DNA from 2 places in the Roseibium sp. AWQ4_254 genome. Region 2 is predicted to be linked to the other one. Evidence: predicted binding sites of a transcription regulator. Region 2 holds the regulator's gene; the other holds the start of a gene.

Region 1 (9,684 bases), on a different contig from region 2:
GGGTCGAGCGCTCAATGCGCTTGCTGAGCTCGGCCTCTTCCCGTTTTAGGTCGGACAGGGATTGTTCAATGCTCCCAAGGGTCTGGCGGCCGCTCAGCATGAGGCCTCCTCCGGCTGCCGCCCCCGGTCATGCAGGCGAGCTTCCTTCAGATGTCTGACGAACGGGTCCGCCTTGAGCCTTACTGCCATTGCGTAATCGCTCCTTCCTGCACACCGCTGCGCCATTTGATCTCCAGATCGCCCCGCCGTTTGTGGCCGAGCACGCCTTTCTGGACGATGCCGTCTTCCATTTTGTCCCGCCGCACCGCGTCATAGATAGTCTTGGACACCCGCTGGCCCCATTTGTCGACCGTCTCGGATTTGCCGGTTTCTTCGGACTTGATGGTCTGTTTCAGCACCTTGCCGTCCGGGGCGATGGCCTCCACGAAGATGTAATAGTTTTCAGTACTCGGATTGGCTTCCGGAACGCGGCTGAGACCGGTCGGCTCGCCTTCGCGCGAGACGATCTGCACCTCAAAGACCTCCTGCAGACGGGCGGCCAGCTGGCGCAAATCCGCTTCCGCTTTGAAAGCCGCCTCGTTTCGCCCGTCGGCGAGGGCAAGGCTGCCGTCGTCGCCAAGGGTCTTGGCCTTGGCTTCAATGGCCTCATCGTCTGTGAGCGTATCGATCCGCGTCACCAGCTCGTTCAAGGTGCCCGGAAGCGCCTTCAGGTGGGCGGCCAGATTGGCGGCGGCCCGCTGCTCGGGCAAGGAGACCAGCACATACCAGGCAGTCACGGCCACGATCAGCACGGCGGTGGCGGCCGCCAGCCATTTCGACCAGGTGCTGCGGGAAATGTAGATCATGGCCAGGCTGCGCTGCAGGCCGGCCTTGGGCGGGACATAGACGAACCGGTCGCGCTTGAGATCCTCAACGCCTGCTTTCAGGATATGGTCCGGAACCTCGATCCCCTGGGACGCATAGACCTGGCGCAGACGCTCCACCATGGCGGCGTCGCGGTCATCGGCTTTCAGTTCCCGCGCAATCTGGCCCTCTTCGTGGCGCAGCGTGTCGACCACGTCCATCGCCATCATCAGATCATCGAGGGGAGCGTCAGATGTGTCTGCCCTGCTGTCCATCAAAACCTGTCTTTTGTGAAAGGGAAAAGGGCCGGTGGAGCACCGGCCCGAAACCGGCCTTTGTTAGAGCCCCTGACCCTGGGCGGTCAGTTTGGCCAGACGGCGTTTGCCATCCTCAACCGCCGAGCGGATCTCTTCGGAATTCTTGGTCGACATCTCGCGCATTTCGGTGATGATCTCCCGGGACTGAACCTGGAAATTGACGACTGAATCCACCAGTTTCTTGACCGAGGCGGCCGCCACGGTCGGTCCGTATCCGGCTTTCAGGGCTTCCTGCTGCACAGCGTCGCCGATTTCGGCCAGGGTTTCCAGGCTTTTGTTGATGCCGTCCTTCATCGCGTTCAGCGTTTCGGTCGATTCATGCAGGCCCTGCAGTCCGGTGAAGGACGCGTTAAGGGCAGTCAGAACGGATTCGTTGGTGGAGAAGAAGCTGACGGACTGGGCATAGACGCGCTCCTTGGCATTGGTGGTCTGCACCAGCCGGGCCATAATCACTTCTGAGGTGTTGTAGCCGATGGTCAGATTGTCCGACAGATCCTTGGCGATCTGGTAGCGCTTTTCCTCGTCCTGCATTTCGCGCATGCGTTCATCGCGCGCCAGTTCCAGGCGGGCCTTCTGGGCCGGATCATCGCCCGCATAGGCTTCGACCTCGCCGGAGGCGGCTTCCAGGGCCTTTTTCTTGCCGCCCAGCGTTTCGGTGGCCATGTTGAGCAGCTCCAGCGCGGTCACCTCGGCCTGTTTCAGTGCGCCGCGGAAATCCCGGTACGCTTCCAGGATTGTCTGCTCCCGTTCAATCTGGTCCTTGGTGGCGCTGGCCACCTCCTTATAGGTGCTGCGAATATCCTGGAACCGGTCGGAAATCGTGCCCCGGCGCATGTCGCGCCATGTGTTGGCAAGGTTTTCGGTGAAGGAGATCTTGCCGTCGGCCAGCTGGTCAACCAGCGCCTTGGCATCGTCCCGGATCGAATTGAACGCGTTGGTGATGTCTTCATAGCGCTCTCCAATGTCCATCTGCTGGACCTGGGTGCGCACGACTTCGTTGAAATTGGAGGCCTGGCTGAGGGGCCGCGAGATCACCAGAACCTTGTCCGGCGACAGGTCGGAGATCTGTTCCAGCAGGGCATTGATCGGCGCATCGGTTTCCGACTGCGGCGTGATGCCGATGTCCCGCAAGGTGGAGAGCGCCCGGTCAAGGTATTGAAGCGGCGAAAACCCGCCTGCCGGGGCTGTTTTCGGGGTGCTGTCTTGGGCTGCGGACGCATCTGTCATAGTCTGGCCTCCTTGTGGGCAACGGCTCTGCCTTCTGGGGCAAGTCTAATGGGTCTGCCCGGCCGTTCCCGTTCCTGTCAATTCATGCCGTCAGTAAGGGCAGGCTAACGCCGCTCTGTCAACGGCTTAGGGCCCCTGCGATTGCCTCAAAGCCTCGAAGCCGTTCGGGCAGCTCCATCCTTAGGGGGAAATTGCGACAGAAACATATCGATGGCGCGTCTCAGGTCGGGCCAGCCTGGCAAGCCCTCCCGCATGGTGCGGGACCGCCGGTTTTCCTGCCGTTTGGCCCGTGTCAGCAGACCCGCTGTCTCCATCATTCAAGGGGCGCGCTCAGGCGCTGCCGTTTTGCGGCCAGCGGCGTGCTGTATTGTCCTGGCTTTTCCCGGGCACGGCGGAGACAAGGGGCCGGGGGCGTCAGGCCCCGGCAAGCGAGGTGGCGATTTTGGCTGCCAGACGGGCGTTGTTGCGCACGAGTGCGATATTCGTGTCAAGGCTGCGCCCATCGGTCAGATCCAAAATGGTTCCGAGCACGAAGGGGGTGACCTCCTTGCCGGTAATCCGCTCCGCCGCGGCTTTCTTAATGGCAGTGCTGATATAGCCAGCCATCTCGGCGCGCGGAATTTCGTCTGCCAGGGGCACCGGATTGGCAATCAGAACACCGCCATGATCCGTAAAGTTTTCGCGCATCTTCAGAAGATTGCTGATCTCGGCGGCGCTGGCGAGGCTGTAGGGAGCCTTGAGGCCGCTCTCGCGGGACCAGAAGGCTGGCAATTCTTCCGTGCCATAGGCAATGACGGGCACGCCCCGGGTTTCCAGCACTTCAAGGGTCTTGGGAATGTCGAGCAGAGCCTTGGCCCCCGCGCTGACAACACAGACCGGAGTGCGGCCGAGTTCATCCAGATCAGCGGAAATGTCGAAGCTCTCCTCAGCGCCCTTGTGAACGCCGCCGATGCCGCCGGTGGCAAACACCTGGATGCCGGCCAGATGGGCGGCCATCATGGTGGCTGCCACGGTGGTTGCTCCGAAAGCGCCGGTGGCAAGCGCGAAGGTGAGATCAGCGCGCGAGCATTTCATCACGGAACCGGCCTTGGCCAGCCGGTCGAGCTCCGCATCGCTCAAACCGATATGGATCTTGCCGTCCATGACCGCAATGGTTGCGGGCACCGCCCCTTCTGCGCGGATATCTGCTTCCACCTGCCGGGCGGTTTCCACATTTCGCGGAAACGGCATGCCATGGGTGATGATGGTGCTTTCCAGGGCAACGACCGGGGCGGAGCGGTCCAAAGCGGCGTGGACCTCGTCACTATAAACGAGAAGAGACTTCAGGGCGGCGGCGTCAGGTTTGCGTGTCACAGGGTCTGGCCTTCTTTGAAGAGGAAGCAGCAGCTTCGGTCTGCTGCCCTTTTGAGCGCTTTATAGGAGCCGGGCGCCGCAGCGCCAAGCTTACAATTTGTCCGTATGGTCAAATCTTTGGATCTGATCCCAGCGGAGCCCTTCGGCAAGGGCGCCTGTCGATTGCAGCGTCAGGGTTGCCGCCTGAAGGCCGCAGCGGGCGGCGGTGAGAAGACCGTGGCCCCGGGCCAGGGCCGCCAGAACGCCAGCTGTCAGGGCATCTCCAGCCCCGGTCACATCCACAATGGCGGTCTTGGGTGGCGCAAGACGGTGCAACACCCCTCCGGACGAGACCAGGGCCTCACGGCCGCCATCGGTCAGGACAAAAGCTTTCAGACCCTGCTGTGTGAGGGCGTTTGCCAGGGTGTCGGCGGGCAGGGTGTCCGCAAGGCCGGTCAAAGCGGCGGCTTCCCCCCGGTTCAGGGTCAGGCAGTCCAGCTCTGCCAACAGGCCTTTGAGCCTCGGGGCCTTGGCATTGGAGACCGCATTGGCGGTCAGGACCCCGCCGTGCTCGGGGCGGGAGCTGCGAATTTGCTGAACAAGAGCGTGCAGCATCGGTTCGGGCAAGTTGGCATCCAGCAGCCACAGAGGGGCAGGCGCCGTCCGTTGCAGCTCCTGTGCCAGGGCGGCGGCAAAAAAACCGGCCGGGGCTTCGCTCAAGACCTGGTCATCGACGCAGGCGGCCGCCAGGCTGCCATCAGGATCATGCAGGGCCAGATATTGCCCCGTCGCGCAGCCGGACCGGGTCTGAAAGGCCAGATCAAGGCCTTCTGCGGCCAGCAGCTCCTTCAAAAAAGCGGCGGCCCCATCGGTGCCGACCGCGCCGATGAGTGTGGTCGCAACCCCAAGACGGCAGGCGGCCCGGGCAATATTGGTGGCGACCCCGCCGGGTTTTGCGGTAAAGCGGGCCGGGGTTGAGGTGTCCCGGCAGATCCTCTCGCGGCCATGGGCGATCGTGTCATAGTGAACCGCGCCGATGGCAACCAGTCGCTGGGAAGGAAAGTCAGGCACGGGGATCGCTCTTCCGGTTTCTTTCAGGACGCACTTTAAGGGACGCCCGTGTCAGCAGCTGTCAGGTCTTTCTGACACGCGGTGTCGTTCGGTGATGTCGGGCCGCGCGGGATCAGCCACCGGCCACGCCGTGGGGCGGGCTATCAGATCCGGCCTGGCCGGGCAACCGTACCGGATCTTGGCTCCGGCCCGGGCGATTCTGGTTTGCCACGGGAAAATCGTATGTTTCCAGATTTTTCTAACGTAACGTAATTTTCTTTGTTGGCTTTAAGAACATATTGGAAACAAAGTTAAAATCCTGCTTTGAAAACAGATGCTTTTAGAAGATTGCAAAAAGAGAACAAATAAGGTACAAACCCTGTCATTGAAACAACGCGTCCGTCGTGGAATAAGGAGCGTGACCCATGTCGCAAAGTACACTTCGTCTCGTAGAAAGCAGCCAGATGGATAAGACAAAAGCGCTGGATGCAGCGCTCAGCCAGATCGAACGGGCCTTTGGCAAGGGCTCCATCATGCGGATGGGGCAGGGGCAGGCCGTTGAGATTCAAGCCGTCTCGACCGGGTCTCTCGGACTGGACATCGCTCTTGGGATCGGCGGGTTGCCGCGTGGCCGGATTGTGGAGATCTATGGACCGGAATCCTCCGGTAAGACAACGTTGGCCCTGCACACGGTGGCCGAGGCCCAGAAGGATGGGGGTATTTGCGCCTTTGTGGACGCGGAACACGCACTTGATCCGGTCTATGCGCGCAAGCTCGGCGTTGATATCGACAATCTCCTGATTTCCCAGCCCGATGCGGGCGAGCAGGCGCTGGAAATTGCCGACACGCTGGTGCGCTCCGGGGCAATCGACGTTCTGGTGATTGATTCCGTGGCCGCCTTGACCCCCAAGGCCGAACTGGAAGGTGAAATGGGCGACAGCCTGCCGGGCATGCAGGCACGTCTTATGAGCCAGGCGCTGCGCAAACTCACCGCGTCGATTTCCAAGTCCAACTGCATGGTGATCTTCATCAACCAGATCCGCATGAAGATCGGTGTGATGTTCGGATCTCCGGAAACGACGACCGGCGGCAACGCACTGAAGTTCTATGCTTCTGTCCGCCTCGATATCCGCCGGATCGGCTCTATCAAGGACCGGGACGAGGTGGTCGGTAACCAGACACGGGTAAAAGTGGTCAAAAACAAGCTGGCCCCGCCATTCCGTCAGGTTGAATTCGATATTGTCTATGGCGAGGGTGTGTCCAAGATGGGCGAGCTGATCGACCTGGGCGTGAAGGGCAATGTGGTGGAAAAGTCCGGCTCGTGGTTCTCCTATAACAGCCAGCGGCTTGGTCAGGGACGCGAGAATGCCAAGCAGTTCCTGAAGGACAATCCGGAAATTGCCGATGAAATAGAACTCGCGATTCGCCAGAATGCGGGCCTGATCGCTGAAGCGATCATTGACCCGGAAGGCGGGGACGAAGAGCAGGGCGACTGAGACCGCCAAAAGACGTGCTCTCAGACGCCCCTCGGCCCAGACGGGGGGCTGTCCTTACCCGTCATTTGCGGCGGGCGGACCGGGAACCCGGCTGAAAGATGTATCACCAAGAGGCAAAGCCCTTTCCGGACGGGAGAGGGCTTTTCTTTTGGCCGCCATCCAGACCGGCGCTGGGAGATCTGGAGGCAAGGTCAAAACACCCGGAAAGACCGGTGGAGCGCCTTTGCGGCAAGCGGAAGCCGTGGCTCCCGCCCCGCAGACTTGCCCAGAACGCATGCAACCGCTGGACAGGGTTTGAGCGCAAAGTTAAAAGGCTGTTCCGGCTGCGGGGCCTCAGGGGTTCTGTCCGGCTGGCTGACTTTCACTAGGCCCGATTTTCCGGGCAAGGACGTAATGCGAGACCCGAATGACCGGCGTAAATGAAATCCGCTCCACATTTCTGGACTATTTCAAGAAAAACGATCACGAAGTGGTCGAGTCCGGGCCTTTGGTTCCGCGCAATGATCCCACGCTGATGTTCGCCAATGCGGGCATGAACCAGTTCAAGAACGTGTTCACCGGTCTGGAGACCCGTCCCTATTCCCGGGCAGTCACCGCGCAGAAGGTGGTGCGGGCCGGCGGTAAGCACAACGATCTAGACAATGTCGGCTATACGGCCCGGCACCACACATTCTTTGAAATGCTGGGCAATTTTTCCTTTGGCGACTATTTCAAGGAACGGGCGATCGAGCTCGCCTGGGCCCTGATCACCAAGGAATATGGCCTGCCCAAGGACCGGCTGTTGGTCACGGTCTATTCCGAGGACGAGGCGGCGGCCGGGTTCTGGAAGAAGATTGCCGGGCTCGGCGACGACCGGATCATCCGTATTCCGACGTCGGACAATTTCTGGACCATGGGCGACACGGGCCCTTGCGGACCGTGTTCGGAAATCTTCTATGACCATGGCGATCACATCTGGGGCGGCCCTCCGGGCACGCCGGAAGAAGACGGGGACCGGTTCATCGAGATCTGGAACCTGGTTTTCATGCAATATGAGCAGACACCGGAAGCCAGGCTGGATCTGCCGCACCCCTCGATTGACACCGGAATGGGGCTTGAGCGGCTGGCTACCGTGCTGCAGGGTGTTCACAACAACTATGACATCGACCTCTTCCGGGCTCTGATTTCCGCCTCCGAACATGAAACCGGTGTTGAGGCTGAGGGCGATGCGCTTGGCAGCCACCGGGTGATTGCCGATCACCTGCGCTCCACCAGTTTCCTGATTGCAGATGGGGTTCTGCCTTCCAATGAAGGCCGTGGTTATGTGCTGCGCCGGATCATGCGCCGGGGCATGCGCCATGCGCATCTGCTCGGGGCCGGCGAGCCGCTGATGCACAAGCTGGTGCCGGCGCTGGTGCGGGAAATGGGCCGTGCCTATCCGGAACTCGGCCGGGCCGAGGACCTGATCACCGAAACTTTGAAACTGGAAGAAACCCGGTTCCGCAAGACCCTGGAGCGGGGCCTTGGCCTTTTGGATACGGCCACGGAAGACCTGTCGGCCGGTGGCCAGCTCGACGGCGAAACCGCTTTCAAGCTCTATGACACCTATGGCTTTCCGCTTGACTTGACCCAGGACGCCCTCAGGGCCCGGGACATTTCGGTTGATACGGACGGCTTTGACGCGGCCATGGACCGTCAGAAGGCGGAAGCCCGAGCGGCCTGGTCCGGATCGGGCGGGGCTGCGACCGAAGCCATCTGGTTTGCGCTGAAGGAAAAGCACGGTGCCACGGATTTCCTCGGCTATGAGACAGAGACTGCGGAAGGGGTTGTCGCAGCGCTCGTTGCAGATGACGCGGAAACGGTCAAACTGACGGCAGGCACCAGCGGCTTCCTGATCCTCAACCAGACGCCGTTTTACGGCGAGAGCGGTGGTCAGGTGGGCGATACTGGCAAGATGCTGGCCCCGGGCCTGCACATCACCGTGACCAACACCCAGAAAAAAGCTGACGGCCTGTTCGTGCACAGTGTCACGGTGGTCGAAGGCGAGGTTACGCCCGGCACGGCGCTGGAGCTGAAAGTCGACCCTGCCCGCCGTGGCGCTATCCGATCCAACCATTCCGCCACCCATCTGGTGCATGAGGCGCTGCGTGAGGTGCTGGGGTCCCATGTGGCCCAGAAGGGCTCTTTGGTGAGCCCGGAGCGCCTGCGTTTCGACTTCTCCCATCCCAAGCCGGTCAGCGATGCGGAACTGGCTGAAGTGGAAACCTTTGCCAACGAGATTGTCCTTCAGAATGCCCCGGTCGACACCCGCCTGATGGCTGTCGATGACGCCATTGAAGCCGGTGCCATGGCGCTGTTTGGCGAAAAATACGGTGAGGAAGTCCGGGTTGTGTCCATGGGCACGGCGCTGCACGGGGACAAGGCCGGCAAGCCTTATTCTCTGGAATTGTGCGGTGGCACACATGTTTCGCGTACGGGCGATATCGGCCTGGTGACGCTGGTCTCCGAAGGTGCGGTTGCCGCTGGTGTGCGCCGGATCGAGGCGTTAACTGGCCCAGAAGCCAGGGCCTATCTCGATGCCCAGGACAAGCGCATGCGCGGCCTGGCGGCACTGCTGAAGACCGGCGCCGATGAGGTTCCAGCCCGGGTGGCCCAGCTGGTGGACGAGCGGCGCAGGCTGGAAAAAGAGCTGGCGGATGCGAAGAAGAAACTTGCCATGGGCGGGGGCGGAGACGGGGCTGCGCCGGTCAAGGAGGCTGGTGCCTTCAAACTGATGGCGCGCACCGTAGAAGGCATCAACCCGAAAGATCTGAAGGGCATGGCGGATGAAGCCAAGACCCAGCTCGGTTCCGGCGTGGTTGTTTTGATCAATGTTGCCGAAGACGGCAAGGCGGCCATTGTCACGGCGGTCACCAAGGACCTGACCGGGACGGTCAGCGCGGTCGATCTGGTGCGGATCGGGTCGGAAGCCCTTGGCGGGCGTGGCGGCGGCGGCCGCCCGGATATGGCCCAGGCCGGGGGGCCGGACGGATCCAGGGCGGACGGCGCCATTGCCGCGATTGAAAGCCATTTGGCCGGGCTCTGAGACATTGGAGCCCGCTGGACGGTCTGCAGGATGAAGGTATGTTGCCGTGCCGGGGCCTTCGAGGCCCCGGCTTTTTTTTTGATTGTGTGAGTGGACCGCGCTTAGCCGGAGGGCAAACCGCTCTGTCTTTTGCGTTGACATCACGGATGTCAGGCAGCGAAAGACACATCCAGCCAAACGCGAGTTTTCTGTGGTCGACGGGGCTCTATCAATTGAGATTTGCCTCAATGGAGCCAGGCGGCTGCTGTCATGGCAAAGGCGGCGAGGGTTGTCGAGACAAGCAGCATTTTCAGGACCACATGATGCGGGGAGGTTTCCGCTGCGCGGGCCTTGTCGGTGTCAATCGTCATGATGG
Region 2 (9,684 bases):
ACCAGATCATCCAACTCTGCTTCGGTGAGAGCGACGTAAAACGCCCCGGCCATACCATTTCGCGTCAATAACGGCATGGCGATCCCGTAAAGCGACGGGCAGGATTGGTGGCTTTCGATGCAATCCACAATCGTCGTGCGCACATGGTCTTCCCCGACCACCCCGAGCGGCAGGTCGACCTTGTCTTCAAACTCGCCGCTGGCCGCCAGAACCCGGACGGTTGACAGATCCGCGCTGCCCACATCGGGCAATGCTTCCAAACCGCAGATCATCGCATCAAGCGGTTTTCCGACAAGCTCTTCAAAGTGCTTGAGCGCTGTATCGGCAAATTCGCTCAAGCCATTCTTTTCGACGATCGAAGACAGATGCGCGTTAAGCTGCTTCAGTTTCTGCCGGTTCGCCTCCAGCGACATCACCAGCGTGTAACCGCGCAGGGAGGTGATGATTGTGGTAATCAGCTTGGTCCGGGACAGCTCCGCCTTTTCAGCATAGCCGTCTATGTCGAACTTCATGATCACATCAGTCTGCGGTGCATAGCCGGGCTGACCGGTGCGCAGGATCAGACGGGTAAACTTGTTGCCAAGTTCAGAGCGGATCCAACGGACAAGCCCGAGACCCGCCGTATCGCTTTCCATGACCACGTCAATCAGAGCAACCGCAATATCGTCATGGGTCTTGAGCATATCCCGCGCTTCCTGTGCGGACAGCGCGTGCAGCAGCTCAAAGGGACGTTCCTCGAATTCATAGCCGGCGACGGCAATCTTGGTCACGTCATGAACGTCCGGATCGTCATCCACGACAAGGATTTTCCATGGCGCCTTTGTCGTTTTGGTCACCTCAGGCTCAGAGGGGACAAGAAAGTCCATGACCATCAGTGAATACTCCTTGCGGTCGATCTCCCCGAAGGAGCTTTGACAGGCAACTCAATTGTGAATTCCGTCCCTGCACCTACTCTGGAAGAAACGGCAATCGTGCCGCTCAATGCTTCCGTGACAAGCTGATAACAGATCGCCATGCCGAGGCCCGACCCGCCTTTGCCGAATTTCGTAGTGAAGAAGGGTTCAAACACCTTTTTCAAATTCTTCTCCGGAATACCAACACCAAAGTCCTTGCAGACAAAAACGATCTTGTCCCCCTCTTCCCCGTCGTCATTGCCCGGAGCACCTCTGACAATTTTCGAACTGATCCTGATGGTGCCTTCGTTCCGGCCTTCATAAGCATGTTTCATGGCGTTTTCGACCAGATTTGACACCAACTGACTGACCGCCCCGGGATAACTCTCGATGATTCTGTCTGCCGCCAGATCCAATTCTACGTTAAATGAGGTTTTCTTCAGAGTCGGCTGTAATGTCGCAAGCGTCTCCCGTATGATATGGTCGAAGTTAAACTGGCGCATTTTTTCGCTCTGACGGTCAACGGCAACCTGCCTGAAATTGCCTACAAGCTCACGAGCGCGCCCAAGTGTCTTTTCAATAATCCCTGCCGTATCGGAAATACGCTGGACCTCCCGTTCCAGCCTGTCCTTGCTCAGGCTCTGCTGGTCAAGCTCCCGCGTCAGGCTGTCGGTTGAATCCTTGATGGTCGTTGCCGCCATCAACGCATTGCCCAAAGGCGTGTTGAGCTCATGGGAGACCCCCGCCACGAGTGCGCCCAGCGCCGCAAGATTGTCCGCTTGGATCAGCTCTTCCTGCACCAGCTTCAACTGCTCGGTCCGGTGGGTCACCAGTTCTTCCAGATTGGTCTGGTATTCCTGGATCTTTTTCAGATCGAGATGCCGCCGGTAAACCATGGATTGCAGGCTTTCGGCCAGAATACCAATCTCGTCGGCCCGGTCCGGCATCAGCCGCGCACTGGGCGGCGCCTCGATCAGGCGCGGCGTCGACAGATATTCGACAATGGCCGATAGCGGCTGACCGATCAAACGGCGGAACACGGCCCGGATAACAACGGCCAAGAGCATCAGATAAACGATGATCGCTGCAACCGTATAGCCAACAGTGGAGACGATCTCATTCGATATCGTGTTGCGGTCGATCAGAATGAAAACCTGCCCGATGGCATCCTTGTGCAGGATCGTGCTGGGGGAATTCAGCGTGTAGCTCAGAGCCTCCTTGCGGCGCGGGCCTTCGACCACCTCACCGAAGTTCCCGGTATCCGGAGTTTCCACCCAGACTCTCTCAACCACTTCAAGACTTTCCAGGCCACGGATAAGCTGCAAAGTGGCATCTGCATTGACCGTCCAGATCGCCCGTTCAAACGGGCGTTCAGTCGCCTGAAAGAAAGCTTCGGTCACGCGAATGGCCCTGGCGTGGGAGGCATCCCAGGTGATTTTCGTCAAAATCCCAATGAAAACAACACCAAGCACCGCAAACAGGCCAAGCGTATAAAGAATGAACGTACGCGACAGGCTGACCCGGCCCATCTCTTTGGGAGTATATGGCAACGACGCACTGCCGCTCACGCTCAAGGCACCCACCCCAAATTCCGAGGAGATCAGTCTCCTCATTGTTCTCACCTGCACCGGCGTCACATGCCGCCCCCGGGAAACCTTTGCTCAAGGTTTCAAACAGCAATTCCGGTGTTTCTAAAGTCATGATATCGGCACCGTTCTACCGGCAGCCAACCTTAGTTTCGGATTTTGCTTAGGGTTTCTAAATTTTCCATAAAAATCAATTGTAAATTAAATCATCAGCAATGCAATTTTTCCTTCCATTTTCTTAAGATAAACGCAACCTCCATCAAAACAGAAGCGTTTTTGTCACGGCGCTTTTGGCATCCAGCAAACCATCAATCACGTCAAAATGGTGCTTGCCCGTTTCTTCCCTGTAGCGCGTGCCTGGCCAGGCTTCGGCCAACAGCTTTGACTGGCGCAAAAACTCCGGCCGCTCATCTGCACCCACCCAGGCTGTGACTGGGCAAGTGCCGAGCCGGGTCTGCAGCGCGGCGCTTTCCAGAACAGCGTCTTTTTCGCTCAGGCCAAAGGAGTCATTCATGCTTGTATGTCTCAAGGGTCTCAGATCGTGCAGGCCGCTGATGGACACAACCGCCGCAATCCGCTCCAGAACCGGCTGGGTCAATGGGGTATCCTCACATAGCATTCGGGTCACCAGGTGCCCGCCCGCGGAATGACCGGCAAGACGAACCGGCCCCTTCACCTGTCCGGCGGCTTTAAGGATCGCAGCGCCGACCTGCTCCCGGATCTCTGACAGTGAAACGGCAGGAGAAAGATCATAACTGGGAAGACACACGGCCCAGTCCTGCGACAGAGGGCCGGCGGCCAAATGCGACCAGAAGCTCTTGTCAAATTTCAGCCAGTAGCCGCCATGGACAAAAACAACCAGCCCCTGCGCTGTACCACTCTTTGGAAAAAACAGGTCAAACCGGTGGCGCTGCCCGTCCCCATAGGCAACATTTAGTCGCTTGCCCTCCCAGCCCTTCCGGAAAGCCTCCGCCTTCTCCGCCCAGCGCAGAGGATACTGTTCAGCACCGGGGATATAGGAGCCGTTCGCATAAGCATCATCCCAGTCGGCGCGCGTTCTTTCACTCATCTTGGAAACCTGAAAAGAAGGAAATTTGAAAGCCCGGCCAACATACACAAATTACCGGCTCATGAAATGGCAAAGCCTGTGCGCTCCTGTGCATGCGCGGCCCCGGTCTGACGCATGACCTCCCAAAAGGGCCAGCGCGAACCTTTCAAAGGCCGGTTTTCCAACAGGATCACATTCTTCTGTTTTAAAAGACCTCTTCTGTTTCGATTGCCGGAGCCTTGCTCTAATCTGCGCGCAAGAGAAAACATCCGCAGGGGCCAATGTGAAGTTGTCTCGTCAGCCCCTCCGAACGGGAGGCAATTCACACATGATGCAACGCTGTTCTGCGCGCGTGCCCAATCTTGCGCATTTTCTGACCCGAAACGCTGCCAGATTCCCAGACCGTCCGGCCCTTGTCTGGGAGGGGAAGACCTGGAACTGGGCAGACCTTGACCGGCGCGTTTCAGCCCTTTGCTGCGCCCTGGAGACCGAGTACGGCCTTGCCAAGGGGGACCGCCTTCTGGTTCAGGCGGAGAACTCCAACCAGATGGTGGAAGTCATGCTGGCCGCGTTCCGGCTTGGAGCGGTCTGGGTCCCCTGCAATTTCCGTCAGGCCCCGGGGGAAACCGCCTATGCCAGCCAGAAGGCAGAAGCGGATGTCTTCATCTTCGATGCCCGCTTTGAAGCACAAGCCAACGCTGTCTCCGCTGAAAGGCCTCAGCTCAAGGGCTCTCTTTCCATAGGACCAGGCGCCCCCGCCCCGTCCTATGAATCCCTGATCGACCGCTATTTGGGACAAACAGCCGGAAATACAGCCGTTGAGCATGATGATCCGTGCTGGCTGTTTTTCACATCCGGGTCAACCGGCCGTCCAAAAGCTGTCGTGCTGACACACGGCCAGATCGGATTTGTCACGGTCAATTATCTCGCAGATCTTCTGCCCGGCACAACCGAGCAGGACGCATCCCTTGTTATCGCACCGCTCTCCCACGGAGCGGGCCTGCAGCTGATCGCCCAGCTCCCGGCAGCCTCTTCCCATGTCCTGATGCCGCGCGGCGGGTTCACCCCGGCGGCGGCTTTCGAGCTCATCGGGAAACACCGGATCAGCAATCTCTTCACGGTTCCGACCATTGTCAAACGGCTGGTGGAAGATCCGGCTGCCGATGACTTCGACCATTCCAGCCTGCGCCATGTCATCTATGCGGGCGCCCCCATGTACCGGGAAGACCAGAAAAAGGCACTTGCCAGGCTGGGGCCGGTGCTTGTGCAATATTACGGCCTAGGCGAAGTGACCGGCAACATCACTGTTCTGCGCCCTCAGGACCATTTCGCCGAAGATGGTCCGTCTAGCCGCATCGGCACCTGCGGCACCGAACGCACCGGCATCGAAATCAGCATTCAGGACGAGGCGGGAAACCATCTTGGCCCAGGCGAAACCGGAGAGGTCTGCGTGATAGGCGCCGCCGTCTGTTCCGGCTATCTGGACGATGAGGCCGCCAATGCAAAATCCTTCCGCAATGGCTGGTTCCGCACCGGCGACCTCGGCCATATGGACGAGCAGCGCTACCTCTACCTGACCGGGCGGGCCTCGGACATGTATATTTCCGGCGGCTCGAATGTCTATCCGAAGGAGATCGAGGAAATTCTTCTCACCCATCCGGCGATCTCGGAAGTGGCCATTCTCGGAATTCCCGATCCGCATTGGGGAGAGACCGGCCTTGCCGTCTGTGTGGCGCAGACCGGGCAGCAGGTTCAAGATGCGGAGCTGACAGAGTTTCTGACCGGCAAGATCTCCCGATACAAGATGCCCGCGCGCTATCTCTTTGTGGATGCGATGCCGACCAGCGCCTATGGCAAAGTCACGAAGAAACTGGTTCGGGACGTCCTGACCAGCCGGGGCCTGATATGAGACGGCCAGCACCGTCAGCCCTTGCCGATATCCGCCATCCGGGCCCTGCCGCGGCCGACAGGCGCCCCTTTGCGCTCTGCGACGCCATTCCGATAGCGGTTCCCGTGCCCGCCGGCACACCGCTCCTGACCAATCTTGGCGTGTGGGCTGCTGCGTCCGGCTTTTCCTCCGCCGTTCTGGATCTGTCCGGCCTCCCCCTCTCGGCCTTCGACTACGTCATGCCCGACCGGGCCATCGACGACCGGCACGCCGCCTGGTACAGCGACACCCACCACTCCGCCGCTGCTGTCCTTGAGGAGGCTGTCGCCATCCTGGGTTGGAAGGACGGGAGCTGGTTCGCCCATATTCACGGCTTCTGGCAGGACGGGAACAAGCAACGCCTCGGCCACCTGCAGCCCCACACGCTGACGGCCACGCAGGACATCACGGTCTCCGGCTGGGGCCTCAGGGGCGCGCGGTTCGAGGCGGAGCTGGACCCGGAAACCGAATTCACGCTGTTCCGGACCAGGACAGAGGACAGCGCCTCCCCGCGGCCAACGCATAATGCACTGATCACGACCCTCGCCCCGTTTGAGGACCTGTCCACCAGCATCGAAAGCCTGGCAGCCACACTTGGCCCTGGCCCCTATTGCGTTTACGGCCTCGGCAGCCTTGCCGGAGCCCGGTTCACCGACAGCGCGCCCATGACAGGCCTGATTTCCGAAATCCTGTTGCGCCCGGGAGCTGGAGCGGAAAAAGGAACACCGCCCGCTGTCCCGGTCCGCTGCGCGGACCTGACCGGTGCTCTCTTTGAGGGTATACTTGTCCCCGGCGGCGCGCCGACGCTGGTAACGTGCGAGCTGCTGATCGTCAGGGAGAACGGATGACCCCGACTTGAAACGCCGGTTTCCAAAGCGCACAAGTGTACGCACCGGACTTAAATGGCACGGGCCGAATTTCATCGGCACCAGAAAGTCTTGTCCGGGAAAATGCGGAATTTCGCGGTTCTAATTGTCAGGAGTAGCTGGTTTTCAATCCGGACTTCTATAAAACGTAGAAATAGGGAAAAGACGTTGAAGCGCGGAAACCTTGGGGGGCATTTCCAAAGCAAGACAGTCCTACTGGATTATTCGTTCCGTGGCATGCGTGGCACACGGTTTTCAAGACTGTATCCGGTTCGTTGTCAGTGTCATCTTTAAAAATTTTCGAATAAGTTTGTCCGTTGTTCGGACAACCAAGTTTTAGGAAGTCTGGGCAGCTTCGTGCAGGTGTCTGCGGCTACACAACATCTATTGCAATCAGACAACACAACAGCACCCCATGACCAAATCTCTGCGCCGCCGACGCAGACTATTCTGTAGTGAAGAATTGAGCCAGCGGAGCAAAACGGGGCCAATTGCCCGATGAATGCAAAAGTTCCCGATTTTCAGTCCGGAGCACCATTCATCGTACGGTTGAGTTTTGTCATGCCGCCCAGCCAGCGATCAATACGGCCAAAAGTGCAACTGCCAGTGCCGTTTTACTCTGACAGATCCACAAGTGGCCCGGCAGAACAGTAAGAGAACATTTACGCTTGCGGAACACAATGAGAACAGGTAATGTGTTCTTGATTTGTACCAGAACCTTCTCATGGTCAAGGAATGCCGATATGCTGACGCGCAAGCAGTATGAACTGCTCATGTTCATTCATGAAAGACTGAAAGAAACCGGTGTTCCGCCGTCCTTTGATGAAATGAAGGACGCTCTCGACCTCAGGTCGAAGTCCGGTATTCACCGGCTGATCACGGCTCTGGAAGAACGCGGCTTCATCCGCCGCCTGCCGAACCGGGCCCGCGCCATGGAAGTGGTCCGGCTGCCGGATTCCATTGCACCGGGCCTCGGCGCCCCCCGCCAGCGTGGCAGCTTTTCCCCGGAAGTCATCGAAGGGTCTCTTGGCAAGCCGGAACCGGCTCGCCCTGCACCGGAGCCTGAAGTGGCGGGAACGGAGATTCCAGTCATGGGGCGCATTGCCGCCGGGGTGCCGATCGAAGCGATTCAGACCCACAGCCATTCCATCACAGTGCCGCCGGAACTTCTCGGCAAGGGCGAACATTATGCTCTGGAAGTGCGCGGCGATTCCATGATCGAGGCCGGTATTCTGGACGGCGACACCGTGCTGATCCGCCGCACGGAAAGCGCCGATAGCGGCGATATCGTGGTGGCGCTGGTGGATGATGAAGAGGCCACCTTGAAGCGGCTGCGCAAGAAAGGCGCCTCAATTGCCCTGGAAGCTGCCAATCCCGCTTACGAAACCCGCATTTTCGGCCCCGGCCGGGTGCGTGTTCAAGGACGGCTTGTCGCCCTCTTCCGCCAATATTGACCGTTTAGCCACCTCCCTGGCGCAGGCTGGTACGCGTCACCTTCCCCGCCCGGTTCCACGGACGGGGCTCCTTTTGAAGCGCAAACTGGATGTCCGTGACAGCCAGTACCCGTGTTTTCAGCGCATTGGGGGCAGATGCCTGATCCTCTCTTTCCCGTTTCCGGGTTCCCTGCCCTTCCGGCACAGCCTCTTCCATGGCCGGGGAAGCGGCGCGCGCCAGCCAGATCGAAACAGCACCGCGCGCATGGCGCAGGGATTTGTCAATCACAAGGGGAGCAGAACAGGATTGGGGCGCGACCAGATCGCTCACGACCAAATCAGCCCATCGGCAATCCATTTCAAATGCCTCAGGCCTCTTTGTGAGAGCCAGTTTGAGAGGCCTGTGCTCGAAGCCGTCAGGCACGTGCGCCCCGGCCACTTGATAGGCACGTATCACGCAGCCGCCGGGATCACAGGCGATTTGAGGCGCTTTCATCCTGCGCGATTTAATTTCGCCCTCTGGAACTCCCTCCGTCTGAAACCAGATATCACCAGCAAAACTGTCCCGGCGGGCAAACCAGCGCAAATCCCCAATCCGGTCCCGGGCTGCGAGCTTGTTTCCGGAAGCGGCAATCTGGATGTCCGGCGGCCGGCTGACCTGCACAAGCACCAGGCCAAGGATCAGGGGCCCAAAGGCCAGGCAGCGCCACCGGCCCGGCAGCAGCAGCACGCCGAACAGGGCAGCTGAAAAAGCCAGCATCTCCGGCAGACCAATCCGGCCAATGGCGCCTGCAGCTCCACTAAGATCAGACACGAAGCCCGCCACATCAAGAAGCAACCTGACACCAAAGGCCATCAGGCTGAGGGGCACAGAGGCCAAGCCAAACGGCATCAGAACAAGCGACAGAACCCCCATGGGCATGACCAGCAAGGTGAAGATCGGCATGCCGAGCACGTTTCCCAGAAGCCCCAGGGGGGCTATGCGCCCAAAATGATGGGCGGCAATGATCCCGGTTGCCAGTCCGGCCACCAGCGCTGTGACAGCCAGCCCCAACGACCAGCGCAGGGTAGACCGGGCAAGCTGCAGCAAAGGCCTGCCCCCATTGTGGGTCTGGCGAATCAGCGGATCCGGTCGGTTCCGCCAGAGCTCGTAAACCGCCACGAGGCAGATCACCGCGGCAAAGGACATTTGAAAACCTGGAAAAAGCAGCCTCTCAGGCGCCAGACCCAGCAGGAAAAGCGCAGCCAGCGCGACACTGCGCAAGGTTAGCCCCCGGCGGCCGGTCAGAACGCCCAGAAAGACGAGACCTATCATCAAAAACGACCGCTGGGTAGCAATCGATGCCCCGGACAGAACCAGATAAAAGACCGCTGCCGCCAGCGCCAGCACTGCGGCGATCTTGTGAATTGGCCAGCGCAGGGCAACTGGCGGGAAAAGGGCCAGAAGAAAAAGCACCGCGCCATAGGTGCCACCAGCAAAGAGCGCCATATGCAATCCCGAAATTGCAAGAATATGGGCAAGCCCCGCCGCGCGAAGGTTCTCTTCCTGCGGCTCCGAAATACCGCTCCTGTCGCCCACAAGCAGCGCCACAACAAGACCCGCCTCCGGCCTGCCCCCCAGGATTTTTGTGATCCTGTTTGCAAACCAGCTGCGCATCTCCCCGACAACGGCGGTTAGACGCAGCCCCGCAGGCAGGGATTGCGCCTCCAGAACCTCCGGCACGCCAAAACTGAACCCGGTAGCCCCGATCTGCGAAAAATAGGCCCGGAGGGAAAAGTCATATCCTCCCGGCACAACCGGCCCAGCCGGAGGAAACAGACGGGCTTTGAGACGGACCAAAGTTCCGGTTCGCGCCGGGCTCGCTGCCGGTATCCGGACCCTTACCTTTTTCGGAAAGACGACCGCCCCGGACGATTTGCCGTTGACAGAC

Evidence for each region. Region 2 encodes LexA, which represses DNA repair genes until DNA is damaged. Its sites were predicted from a motif close to TGTTCNNNNTGTGTTCNG; they were not measured.
Region 1: a site for LexA is predicted at 5,127-5,144, ahead of recA (recombinase RecA). Genes of this name have one in related genera too.

The regions. Positions count from the first base shown of each region.
Region 1 is NZ_JBSWYH010000001.1:390,880-400,563, forward strand. It holds gene ACXAIC_RS01720 (hypothetical protein) at 1-100, opposite strand, end outside; gene ACXAIC_RS01725 (DUF6384 family protein) at 180-1,118, opposite strand; gene ACXAIC_RS01730 (cell surface protein) at 1,182-2,387, opposite strand; gene ACXAIC_RS01735 (pseudouridine-5'-phosphate glycosidase) at 2,802-3,740, opposite strand; gene ACXAIC_RS01740 (carbohydrate kinase family protein) at 3,831-4,790, opposite strand; gene recA (recombinase RecA) at 5,195-6,265, shown strand; gene alaS (alanine--tRNA ligase) at 6,672-9,329, shown strand; gene ACXAIC_RS01755 (hypothetical protein) at 9,554-9,679, opposite strand.
Region 2 is NZ_JBSWYH010000021.1:71,223-80,906, reverse strand. It holds gene ACXAIC_RS16720 (bifunctional diguanylate cyclase/phosphodiesterase) at 1-836, opposite strand, end outside; gene ACXAIC_RS16715 (sensor histidine kinase) at 872-2,506, opposite strand; gene ACXAIC_RS16710 (alpha/beta hydrolase) at 2,739-3,548, opposite strand; gene ACXAIC_RS16705 (acyl-CoA synthetase) at 3,856-5,436, shown strand; gene ACXAIC_RS16700 (hypothetical protein) at 5,433-6,302, shown strand; gene lexA (transcriptional repressor LexA) at 7,064-7,774, shown strand; gene ACXAIC_RS16690 (ComEC/Rec2 family competence protein) at 7,779-9,684, opposite strand, start outside.